3 regions of the Pseudoalteromonas agarivorans genome follow, and region 3 is predicted to be linked to each of the others. Evidence: predicted binding sites of a transcription regulator. Region 3 holds the regulator's gene; each other region holds the start of a gene.

Region 1 (4,189 bases), on a different contig from region 3:
TAAATCATAGTCATTGAGCTGCGATAGCATAGCGAGAGCTTGGCAAGTAAATTTAACTTTACTAAATGGGAAGTTAACGGGGAGCTTAACACCAAAATCTCGACAGCTAAGCGCGTCGAGAGGGATTACAGAATGAGCATTGATAGTTTTATTGAGTTTAGACCAAGACATATTGCTTCCTTGTAATTGAGTCTGTGCCCAAAATGATACCGTAAATGAATTTTTAGAGCAAAAATAATTTTATGATGTATTTACTCTTTGTTTGCATATTTTTCGATCTTAGCAAGTATTTTAAATGTTTATTAATTAGATCTAAAAACCAAACAAAAAAGCCCGCCCTGTTTTACACAGGGCGGGCTTTTAAATATTAAAGCTAACGATTAAAACAGTTCGTTTGCTTTATTTACAATGTTCTCTACTGTAAAGCCAAAGTACTCAAATAGCTCACCAGCAGGTGCCGACTCACCAAAGGTAGTCATACCTACTACTGCGCCATTAAGGCCCACGTATTTGTACCAGTAATCAGCAATACCTGCTTCTACTGCTACGCGGCGTGTAACGGCTGCCGGTAGTACGCTTTCTTTGTACTGTGCGCTTTGCTCTTCAAATACATCAGTAGATGGCATAGATACAACACGTACCTTTTTACCTTGGCTGCGTAGCTCTGTTGCAGAGTCTTGTGCTAGTTGCACCTCAGAACCTGTTGCAATAATAATTAGCTCCGGTTCGCCGTCACAGCTAAGGATGTAACCACCCTTTTTAACATCTGCTAATTGCTGAGCGTCACGCGCTTGTTGCTCAAGGCCTTGGCGAGTAAAGATAAGTGATGTAGGACCATCTTTACGCTCAATAGCTTGTTGCCATGCAATTGCCGACTCAACTTGGTCACACGGGCGCCAGTTGTATAAGTTTGGCGTTAAACGCATGCTAGCAATTTGCTCTACCGGTTGGTGAGTTGGACCGTCTTCACCTAGGCCGATTGAATCGTGCGTGTATACAAAAATGCTTGGTTGCTTCATTAGTGCAGCCATACGTACCGCATTTTTTGCGTATTCAACAAACATTAAGAACGTTGCACCGTAAGGAATAAAACCTTTATGAAGGGCAATACCATTCATAATTGCCGACATACCAAACTCACGTACACCGTAGTAAACGTAGTTACCGCTTGCATCGTCTGCCGTTAGCCCTTTAGAGCCATCCCAAATTGTTAAGTTTGATCCAGCTAAATCGGCTGAGCCCCCCATGAACTCTGGTAATAACGGGCCAAATGCATTTAATGCATTTTGCGACGCTTTACGAGATGCAGGGTTTGCAGGGTTTGCTTGTAGTTGCTCTATGTACGCTTGAGATTTTTCAGCCCAATCGCCTGGAAGTTCGTTATTAATACGGCGCTTATATTCAGCTGCAAGCTCTGGGAATGCCTTTGCGTATGCTGCAAATTTTTCGTCCCAGCTAGATTCAAGCTGTTGACCTTTTTCTTTGCTATCCCACTGTGCGTAAATATCATCAGGGATTTCAAATGCACCGCCAGACCAGCCTAAAAATTCGCGAGACGCTGTAATTTCGTCATCACCTAATGGCGCACCGTGACAATCGTGGCTACCAGATTTGTTAGGTGAACCGTAACCAATCACTGTTTTACAACAAATTAGTGATGGTTTGTCGGTAACACTTTGAGCCTCTGCTATTGCAGCACTAACAGCATCGCTGTCGTGGCCATCAACGTCACTTATTACATGCCAGCCGTACGCTTTAAAACGTGCTGGTGTATCGTCGCTAAACCAACCTTCTACTTCACCATCGATTGAAATACCGTTGTCATCCCAAAAAGCTACTAACTTGCCAAGGCCTAATGTGCCAGCAAGTGAACATGCTTCATGAGAAATACCTTCCATTAAACAACCATCACCCATAAATGCATACGTGTAGTGATCAACAATGTCGTGACCTTCACGGTTAAATTGTGCAGCAAGCGCTTTTTCAGCAATCGCCATACCTACCGCATTTGTGATCCCCTGACCTAGTGGGCCCGTAGTAGTTTCAATTCCTGGTGCATAACCGTACTCAGGATGGCCTGGCGTTTTAGAATGCATTTGACGGAAGTTTTTAATTTCATCAAGTGGTAAGTCGTAACCAGTTAGGTGCAATAGAGAATAGATAAGCATTGAACCGTGGCCGTTTGAAAGAATAAATCTGTCACGGTCAGCCCACTCTGGATTAGTTGGATTATGCTTTAGATAATCGCGCCATAATACTTCTGCGATATCGGCCATGCCCATTGGGGCTCCAGGGTGGCCAGATTTGGCCTTTTGTACTGCGTCCATTGACAAGACGCGAATAGCATTTGCAAGTTCTTTGCGAGATGGCATGAATTCTCCTACCTTTATGTGTATTTGCGCGGGTACTTATGTGTTCGTTAATACCCTTAAGTAACTTAAGAGCTGTTATAGCAACCATTCTTACTTAATGTGGGTGCAGTGTGCAATTAAAAACCCCATAAAAATGGGCTATTATGAATATTTTTTAAGACCAAAAAGTTATTACTCATTTTATTTAGACGTCTAGGCGTAAAAACACTATGCAAGGTGTTTTGTTTTAGATAAAATACGCCCCTTAATTTTTTAGCGCTAATACCGACGTTTGTGAAGCGCAATATTTGTGAGCAGAAATACAATGGCAAAACATTTATTTACTTCTGAATCTGTTTCTGAAGGTCATCCGGATAAAATCGCCGATCAAATCTCTGATGCGGTACTTGATGCTATCCTAGAGCAAGACTCTCATGCCCGTGTTGCGTGCGAAACTTACGTAAAAACCGGTATGGTTATGGTTGGTGGTGAAATTACCACTAGCGCATGGGTTGATATTGAAGAAATTACACGTAAAACAGTACGTGAAATTGGCTACACGCATTCAGACATGGGTTTCGATGCAGACTCGTGTGCAATTTTAAACACAATTGGTAAGCAGTCTCCTGATATTAACCAAGGTGTTGACCGTACTAGCCCAGAAGAACAAGGTGCTGGCGACCAAGGCTTAATGTTTGGTTATGCATGTAACGAAACAGAAGTACTAATGCCTGCGCCAATTACTTACTCACACCGTTTAGTAGAGCGCCAAGCGCAAGTACGTAAAAGCGGCGAGCTTAACTGGTTACGCCCAGATGCAAAATCTCAAGTAACTTTTGCATACGAAAACGGCAAGCCAGTAGGTATTGATGCAGTTGTACTTTCTACTCAGCACGCAGAAGAAATTTCGCAAAATGACTTAGTAGAAGCCGTGATGGAAACCATCATTAAGCCAGTACTTCCTGCCGAGCTTATTACTAGCGCGACTAAATTTTTCATTAACCCAACGGGTCGTTTTGTAATTGGCGGACCAATGGGCGACTGTGGTTTAACAGGTCGTAAAATCATCGTAGATACATACGGTGGTATGGCACGTCACGGTGGTGGTGCTTTCTCAGGTAAAGATCCATCAAAAGTTGACCGCTCAGCTGCATACGCTGCACGTTACGTAGCTAAAAACGTAGTGGCTGCAGGCCTTGCTGATAAGTGTGAGCTACAAGTATCTTACGCAATTGGTGTGGCAGAGCCTACCTCTATCAGCGTTGAAACCTTTGGTACGAGCAAGCTTGAAGAAGGTCGTTTAATTGAGCTTATTCGTGAGCACTTTGACCTACGCCCTTACGGCTTAATTCAAATGCTTGATTTAGAGCGCCCTATCTACCAACCAACAGCGGCATACGGTCACTTTGGTCGTGACGAATTCCCATGGGAACGTACAGATAAAGCAGACGCACTTCGCGCAGCTGCTGGCCTTTAAGCCAAAATGCATTAAATAATAAACGGCCCTTTTAAGGGCCGTTTTTATATCTAAAGCAAAGGCTAATTATGCGCTTTATATCAATTGCATTAATTTAGTTATTTATCATAGCACCCAGTAAAGAGTGCAATAACAAAGGAATTTACGGCGTACAGTTATTTTATATAAATAATTTTAACGCAGTCAGTGCGCTATTTAATACGCTAAACTAATCGTGTTTTGAATTAAATTGGTATTAGCTAGCCCTCGAATTTCGTACGGTTTTAGGTATATACTCTTTGCATAATAAAAGCTTAAGGGATAAGTAAATGGCCAATAATTTTCGCGTTATGTTTGTAGGGCTCGCCGAGGGCACTGAGGC
Region 2 (4,189 bases), on a different contig from region 3:
GTGCAAGGGTAGACTCAACATACGCAGTAACCAGCTTATCAAAGGTAATATTACGATAGCCTGGGTCGTTTACATCTGGCGAAATTGAGCAGGTTTTAGAGGTTGGCCCTAACACACCGGCTACGTAGCGTGGTTTTTCTGGGTTTTTAGCGGTGAACTCGTCACATATTGCGCGTGCGAGTTTTGCCGACTCTAGGTTTACTTCACGGCTTATGCTTGCCATGTCGTAATCTTCCATCGAAATGGTGGTTGAGTTAAAGGTATTGGTTTCAATAATGTCTGCACCGGCGGCTAAAAAGCTGCGGTGTATATTGGTTATTAACTCAGGTTTTGTAAGGCTTAATAAATCGTTATTGCCTTTAATTAGTACGTGCCAGTCTTTAAAGCGCTCGCCTCGGTAGTCTTCTTCTTCAAGCTTGTGAGTTTGGATCATGGTGCCCATGGCGCCATCTAAAATTAAAATACGCTCTTTTAATGCAGCGCTTAATTCGCTGTGTTTATTATTGTTTTGCACGTTATTCTGCATAGTTGTTAGTCCTCACATCTTGGCTAACTAAATTAATATCATAAGGGGTCGTTTGGTACACGTAGTAATTTAACCAGTTCGAAAACAGCAAAAAAGCATGGCTTTGCCACGTTTTTGACGGCTTTTTGTTTGCATCGTTATCTGGAAAATAGTTTTCGGGTTTTGGCGCATCAGGGCTTTTTTGTAAATCGCGTTCGTACTCTGCTTTTAGTGTGTCGGCATCATATTCTGGGTGGCCGGTTATAAACACTTGGCTGCCCGACTTATTTTTCATTAAGTAAGCGCCTACTTTTTCAGAGCCTGCCAGCACGACTATATCGTCGCAGGCATTTATTTTATTTATATCTATGTGGCCATAACGTGAGTGCGGCACTAAAAAGGTGTCGTCGAAGCCACGAGTAAGTGCCCCGTGATCAAAGTAACACTGGTGAGTAAACACACCACAAAGTTTATCTTCTTTTAAATCGCGTTTTAAATTGTAACGATGATACAACGCCGCATGCGCCGCCCAGCACGAAAACAGCGTAGAGGTAACGTGCTGCTCTGCCCAATCAATAATCACTTTTAGCTCATCCCAGTACGCAACATCGTCGTATTCAAGGTGTGCTAGTGGCGCGCCGGTAACAATTAACGCATCGTAGTTATTGTCTTTCACTTCTGAAAAATAACGATAAAAGGTATCTAGGTGCTCTTCTGAGTTGCTACTGCTGCGATGCGTATCTAGGCGTAATAGCTCTACATTTACTTGCAAAGGAGAATTGGCAAGCAAACGAATAAACTGCACTTCGGTTTCTACTTTATTAGGCATTAAATTTAAAATAGCCAAACGCATAGGACGAATTTCTTGCGTTTTTGCGCGACTTTTTGGCATTACAAACACGTTTTCTTCACGTAAACGGGCAATAGCCGGTAGCTCGTCTTTCACTGTAATTGGCATATTTTTTACTCCTACTCATAAAAACCGAGAATTTATACGCTCTCATTATGAACAGTATGCTAAAAATATCAACCTCTAGATGTATAGATGTCTAAATGAAATTTATTCATGATTTTATACTTTATCAACCTGCAGCCATTAGCGCTTTAAAACCCGCCATTCGTTGACTGTTTCACCCGTGAGCCACTACAATACAACATTGAAATTTTTATTATTATTTGAAGGCTTTCCTCCATGGTTTTACCTGATAAGTTTATATTCTCGATGAGTCGAGTATCTAAAGTTGTGCCACCTAAGCGCACAATTTTAAAAGATATTTCGTTGCACTTTTTCCCTGGCGCTAAAATTGGTGTGCTAGGTTTAAATGGTGCTGGTAAATCTACATTACTTCGCATTATGGCCGGTGTTGATCAAGACTTTGAAGGTGAAGCTCGCCCTCAACCTGGTACTAAAATTGGTTACTTACCGCAAGAGCCAGTGCTGGACGAAAGCAAAACAGTACGCGAAATAGTTGAAGAAGCTGTTGGCGAAGTAAAACATGCCCTTAATCGCCTTGACGAAGTGTACAACGAGTACGCAATGGAAGACGCTGACTTTGACGCCCTAGCAAAAGAGCAAGGTGAGCTTGAAGCAATCATTCAAGCGCACGATGGCCACAACATCGATAACGTTTTAGAGCGCGCTGCTGATGCACTTCGTTTACCTGAATGGGATGCTAAAATTGAGCACCTTTCAGGTGGTGAGCGCCGCCGTGTTGCTATTTGTCGTTTATTACTCGAAAAACCAGATATGCTTATTCTCGATGAGCCTACTAACCACTTAGATGCTGAGTCGGTTGCTTGGCTTGAGCGCTTCTTACATGATTACGAAGGCACTGTTGTGGCGGTAACGCATGACCGTTACTTCCTTGATAATGTAGCTGGCTGGATACTAGAGCTTGACCGTGGTGAAGGTATTCCGTGGGAAGGTAACTACTCTTCTTGGCTTGAGCAAAAAGATGCGCGCTTACAACAAGAGCAAAAATCTGAAAAAGCACGTCAAAAATCAATTGCTCAAGAACTTGAGTGGGTACGTTCAAACCCTAAAGGTCGCCAAGCTAAGTCTAAAGCGCGTATGGCGCAGTTTAGTGAGCTACAGCAGTCTGATTACCAAAAGCGTAACGAAACTAACGAGCTATTTATTCCACCTGGCCCGCGTTTAGGCGACCAAGTACTTGAAGTTAATAACTTACGTAAGAGTTTTGGCGACCGCGTTTTAATCGACGATTTAAGCTTTAGTATGCCAAAAGGCGCGATTGTGGGCATTATTGGTGCCAATGGCGCGGGTAAATCAACCCTATTTAAAATGCTAAGCGGCGAAGAGCAACCAGATAGCGGCAGCATTAGCGTAGGTGAAACTGTAGAGCTTGCAACGGTTGATCAGTTCCGTGGCAATATGGACGAAAGCAAAACTGTATTTGAAGAAATATCTGACGGGCAAGACGTGCTAAAAATTGGTAACTTTGAGTTCCCAAGCCGTGCATACGTTAGCCGCTTTAACTTTAAAGGTAACGATCAGCAAAAGTTTGTAAAAGACTTATCAGGTGGTGAGCGCAACCGTTTACACCTTGCTAAGCTTTTAAAAGCGGGTGGTAACGTAGTACTACTAGATGAGCCAACCAATGACCTTGATGTTGAAACACTTCGCGCCCTTGAGAACGCTATTTTAGAGTTCCCAGGCTGTGTAATGTGTATATCGCATGACCGTTGGTTCCTCGACCGTATTGCAACACACATTTTAGATTACCGCGACGAAGGCCAAATTAACTTCTTCGATGGTAACTACACTGAATACGAAGAGTGGCTTAAAAAGACCTTAGGCGCAGAAGCTGCACAACCTAAGCGTATTAAGTACAAAAAAATTGGTTAATTGTTAACTGATATAACAAACCCTGCATTTATGCGGGGTTTTTTTATGCCATTTTTTATCGCTATGGGTTATTTCCCGCTATGCTTGATTTAAATATTACAATAAAGGCAACTCGTTTTATGGAAAATCGACGTCAGTTCTCGCGTATTCTTTTTTCAACCGCGGCGCAATTAGAATTTGCAGGAGAGAGCTACCCATGCAAATTACTCGATGTATCTTTACATGGCGCACTCATTACTAAATGCGCGGCGTTTAGTGGCACAAAAAATAGCGAAGCCACCTTGCGCTTTACCTTGCCACAAAGCGATATAGAAATAAAAATGGAGGTGTTTATTTGCCACATAGAAGATCAACACATCGGCCTTAATTGCCACCATATAGATATAAACAGCATTACCTATTTAAAACGGTTAGTTGAACTTAATTTAGCCGATGAACAATTACTTCATCGCGAGCTTGCTTCATTGATTGAATAGCGGCAATAGACTCCCTTAGTTAAGTTTATTACCATAGCGCAAACTTTATTATTGATACGGTTATGCGCCTAAACCCTCACTTACCTTTGGTCTATCACAGTAATTATTCGTTTAGCTTTGACCCTAAGCACCGATTTGTAATGAGTAAATTTGCTCATTTATATGAGCAGGTTAAAGGTTTAGGCATTGCAGGTAATAATTTAGTAGAGCCTATTTTGGGCTCCCCTGAACCACTTGAACTGGTACACTGCGAAAACTACATTCACGATTTATGGCATAACCGTCTAGACGAAAAAGCCATGCGCCGCATTGGCTTACCTTGGTCGCAACCGCTAATGGACC
Region 3 (4,189 bases):
TTGTTTAATATTGATAACTTTTAGCGAAGTTGCTGATAAATCACTTAAAATTAACGGATATAGCATATAACAGGATAGACCTGATATTGCTTGGAATTTAAAAATAATAAGAGTATCTTAGCCCCATACTCCCTCTCACTTAACTTAAATTGCAGGATACCATCGCGTTATGTCAGATTTTCGTGAACAAGCATTACACTACCACTCTCACCCCGTTCCAGGCAAAATCAGCATTGAGCTAACAAAACCGGCCGAAACGGTGCAAGATTTAGCATTAGCATACAGCCCCGGTGTTGCAGAGCCTGTGCGCGAAATTGCAGCAGACCCAGCCAATGCATATAAATATACCGGTAAAGGTAATATGGTTGCGGTGATCAGTAATGGTACGGCAATTTTAGGTTTGGGTAATTTAGGGCCATTAGCCTCTAAACCTGTTATGGAAGGTAAGGCGCTTTTATTTAAACGTTTTGCTGGCCTAGATTCTATTGATATTGAAGTTAAGCATCGCACCACCGAAGACTTTATAAATACAGTGGCTAATATTGCCGATACGTTTGGTGGTATTAACTTAGAAGATATTAAAGCGCCAGAGTGTTTTGAAATTGAAAAAGCACTTATTGAGCGTTGCAGTATTCCGGTTTTTCATGATGACCAACACGGTACCGCTATTGTAACTGCGGCAGGTATGCTTAACGCTTTAGAAGTGCAGGGCAAATCAATAGAAGATGCCATTATTGTATGTTTAGGTGCAGGCGCTGCAGCGGTTGCTTGTATGGAGCTGTTAATTAAGTGTGGTGCACTGCGCGAACATATTTATATGCTAGACCGCAAAGGGGTTATTCATACTCGCCGCGATGACTTAAACGAATACAAACAGCTTTTTGCTAACAATACAGATAAGCGTACTCTACAAGATGTAATTGCTGATGCTGATGTGTTTGTAGGTGTATCGGGTCCTAACTTACTTGCACCTGAAGATCTAAAACTAATGGCCGATAAGCCAGTGGTGTTTGCATGTTCAAACCCAGATCCTGAAATTGCACCTGAGCTTGCGCACAGTGCACGTAAAGACTTAATTATGGCAACGGGGCGTTCTGATTTCCCTAACCAAGTTAATAATGTTTTATGTTTCCCGTTTATTTTCCGTGGTGCACTTGATGTACGTGCAAGCGCAATTAACGATGAAATGAAAATAGCCGCTGTTGAAGCTATTCGTAGTATTGCTAAAGAGCCAGTGCCTGAGCAAGTATTAAAAGCAGCGGGTGTAGAAAAGCTCGAATTTGGTGCAGACTACATTATTCCTAAACCGATGGACCCGCGTTTATTACCACGTATAGCCAAGGCGGTTGCTATTGCTGCTGTTGAATCGGGCGTGGCACAAATTGACTTACCGGAAAATTATATGGCGTAATCTATAGCGCTTAAACAAAAAAACCTCAGCATGCTGAGGTTTTTTTGTTTAAAAAGACGTTTTATTCTTCGTCTAAAATAGGCACTTCTAAACCCATTTCTTGCATTATTTTTTTAACTTCTTCAGGTACTTTTTCTGCGTTATCTTTACGTAGGTCATCATCATTAGGTAATGGCTGGCCTGTAAAGGCATGCAAAAACGCTTCGCATAGTAACTCGCTGTTTGTTGCATGACGCAGGTTGTTTATTTGACGACGTGTACGCTCATCAGTTAATACTTTTAATACATTTAGCGGGATCGAAACGGTGATCTTTTTAACTTGCTCTGATTTTTTCCCGTGTTCTGCGTATGGGTGAATATACTCACCATTCCATTTAGCCATAAGATGTATCGTTGCCTCAGATTATTAATTTCTCACACGGCGTAAAAAGCGTGTAAATATGCGTGAAATTCTATCGTTTTAAAAAAGATAGTCAAATAATAGATAGCAATCTATCTTAATAAGCTGGCTGTAATAGTAAATACAGCTTTCTTGAAGTTTTACGCGCCTGTTATTTTTAGCCATCTAGAGCTTTAAAAGCTTTGACTTATTATAATGGATAACTTACTCTTTTAGACGTCTAAACATCCAAATTAATCAGGTGACGAATATGAGCGAAAAAAACAAAGCAACCATTGCTGTACGAAATGGGGTTGATGCCGATAAACATCATGGCGCCGTTGTACCGCCAATTTATTTATCGACGACTTATTCGTTTGCCGATTTTGATACTAAGCGCGCATACGACTATGGACGCAGTGGTAATCCTAATCGCGATATTTTAGCTGACACTCTAGCAGAGCTTGAAGGTGGCGCACGCGGAATTATTACTGCTACGGGCATGGCAGCAGTGCACTTAGCCACACAGTTATTAAATAACGATGATACATTGGTTATTCCTCACGATTGTTATGGCGGCAGCTACCGTTTATTTACGTCGTTAGAAAAGCGCGGCTTGCTTAAACTTAAAGTGCTTGATTTAACTAAACCAGAAAGCTTAGAACAAATTTTAACCATTAAACCTAAATTAATTTGGATAGAAACACCAAGCAACCCTGTGCTGCGCCTAACGGATATTAAAGCCGTGACGGATATAGCAAAACAGTGCGGTGCATTAGTGGCCGCCGATAACACCTTTTTATCACCGGCATTACAAAACCCCATTAAGTTTGGCGTAGATATTGTTGTGCACTCAACCACTAAATATATAAACGGCCATTCTGATGTTGTAGGCGGTGCAGTTGTTGCTGCAACACAAGAGCTTGGTGATGAGCTTGCTTGGTGGGCCAATAACATTGGTATTACCGGCGCACCATTTGATAGCTATTTAACGTTACGTGGTTTACGTACTTTAAATGTGCGTTTAAAACAGCACCAAGAAAATGCCCTGGCAATTGCTAAATACCTAGAAAGCTCTGAGTATGTTAGCCAAGTTTACTACCCAGGCCTTGAATCGCATCCTCAACATACGCTTGCTAAAGCCCAACAGCTTGGGTTTGGTGGTATGGTTAGTTTTGATATTAAAGGCGATGTGAATGATGCTGCGGCGTTTTTAACAAGCCTTAAAGAATTTAGCTTAGCAGAATCGTTAGGTGGGGTTGAGAGTTTAATTTGTCATCCTGCGACCATGACTCACGCAGGTATGGAAGCTCAAGCACGTTTAGAGGCGGGTGTGGGCGATACGCTAATTCGTATTTCGGTCGGTATTGAAGATATAGAAGACCTACTGGCTGATTTTGAACGTGTATTTAACTTAGTTAAACCTGGTCAAAATAAAAATGTAGGGCGTGTTGGCAAAGCTGCAGGCAATGCCAATGGTGATGTAAAGCAGCAGGCTGCTCATCCAGCTTTGTGGTGATTGAGTATGGTAAAAAGTGTACATAAATTTGGCGGCTCGAGCTTAAGCTCGGGCGAGCGCTATCAAAGTGTGGCAAAAATAATTATTGGCCACACACAGCCTGGCGATTGCGTGGTTGTATCTGCTGCGGGTAAAACCACCGATACATTGGTATCGCTGTGGCAAAGTTATCAACAACAAGATAAGCAAGCCGTTGCTGATATTTTGCTGCAATTGAGTAATCACCAAACAGCATTAATTGAAGAGTTATTAAAAGCCGATGCTAAACACACGGCTTTAGCTGTGTTAGCGCAAGAGCTAAGTGATGTAGCGGAGCAAGCCAGCAAGCAGCAGTTGCAAGAGGCGGCCTTACTGGCGCATGGTGAGCTGTGGTCTGCGCGATTATTGGCAGCCTATTTAACGCAATTAAACATTCAAGCGTGTGCTCATGATGCTAGAGCGCTGTTTAGTGTAACAAGCGGGGAGCTTTTGCATGCGCAAAACAAACAGCAATGCAGCCAAGTTATTGATGCAAATAAAATTAACGTAGTAACAGGGTTTATCGCAGCAAGTGCTGATGGTAAAACAGTTACGCTTGGGCGCAATGGCAGTGATTACAGCGCCACCTTATTAGCCAATTATTGCGATGCACAAAATGTATGTATTTGGACTGATACGCCAGGGGTATTTAGTGCCGACCCACGTAAAGTTGAAAAGGCGATTAAGTACAACAAGGTGTGCCGTGAACAAGCTAACTTATTAGCTCGATTGGGTAACCCGGTTTTACATGCTAAAACGCTTTCGCCTTTAAAAAACAGTAATATTAAACTGGCTGTACGTAGTAGTTTTGATGTGCAAACTGCCCCTACCGATATTGTAAAACAAGGCAAAGCTAAGCAAA

What was found. Region 3 encodes MetJ, which represses methionine synthesis genes. Its sites were predicted from a motif close to TAGACGTCTAGACGTCTA; they were not measured.
Region 1: a site for MetJ is predicted at 2,558-2,575, ahead of metK (methionine adenosyltransferase). Genes of this name have one in related genera too.
Region 2: a site for MetJ is predicted at 1,540-1,557, ahead of metA (homoserine O-acetyltransferase MetA). Genes of this name have one in related genera too.

Annotation. Positions count from the first base shown of each region.
Region 1 is NZ_JANIGJ010000005.1:192,751-196,939, reverse strand. Features, by position in the region: gene NQT65_RS11035 (hypothetical protein) at 1-171, opposite strand, end outside; gene tkt (transketolase) at 381-2,372, opposite strand; gene metK (methionine adenosyltransferase) at 2,677-3,828, shown strand; gene NQT65_RS11020 (hypothetical protein) at 4,137-4,189, shown strand, end outside.
Region 2 is NZ_JANIGJ010000002.1:375,593-379,781, forward strand. Features, by position in the region: gene NQT65_RS06060 (homocysteine S-methyltransferase family protein) at 1-526, opposite strand, end outside; gene metA (homoserine O-acetyltransferase MetA) at 516-1,463, opposite strand; gene ettA (energy-dependent translational throttle protein EttA) at 1,698-3,371, shown strand; gene NQT65_RS06075 (PilZ domain-containing protein) at 3,491-3,847, shown strand; gene NQT65_RS06080 (histone deacetylase family protein) at 3,910-4,189, shown strand, end outside.
Region 3 is NZ_JANIGJ010000011.1:65,683-69,871, reverse strand. Features, by position in the region: gene NQT65_RS17125 (malic enzyme-like NAD(P)-binding protein) at 170-1,411, shown strand; gene metJ (met regulon transcriptional regulator MetJ) at 1,473-1,793, opposite strand; gene metB (cystathionine gamma-synthase) at 2,062-3,309, shown strand; gene metL (bifunctional aspartate kinase/homoserine dehydrogenase II) at 3,316-4,189, shown strand, end outside.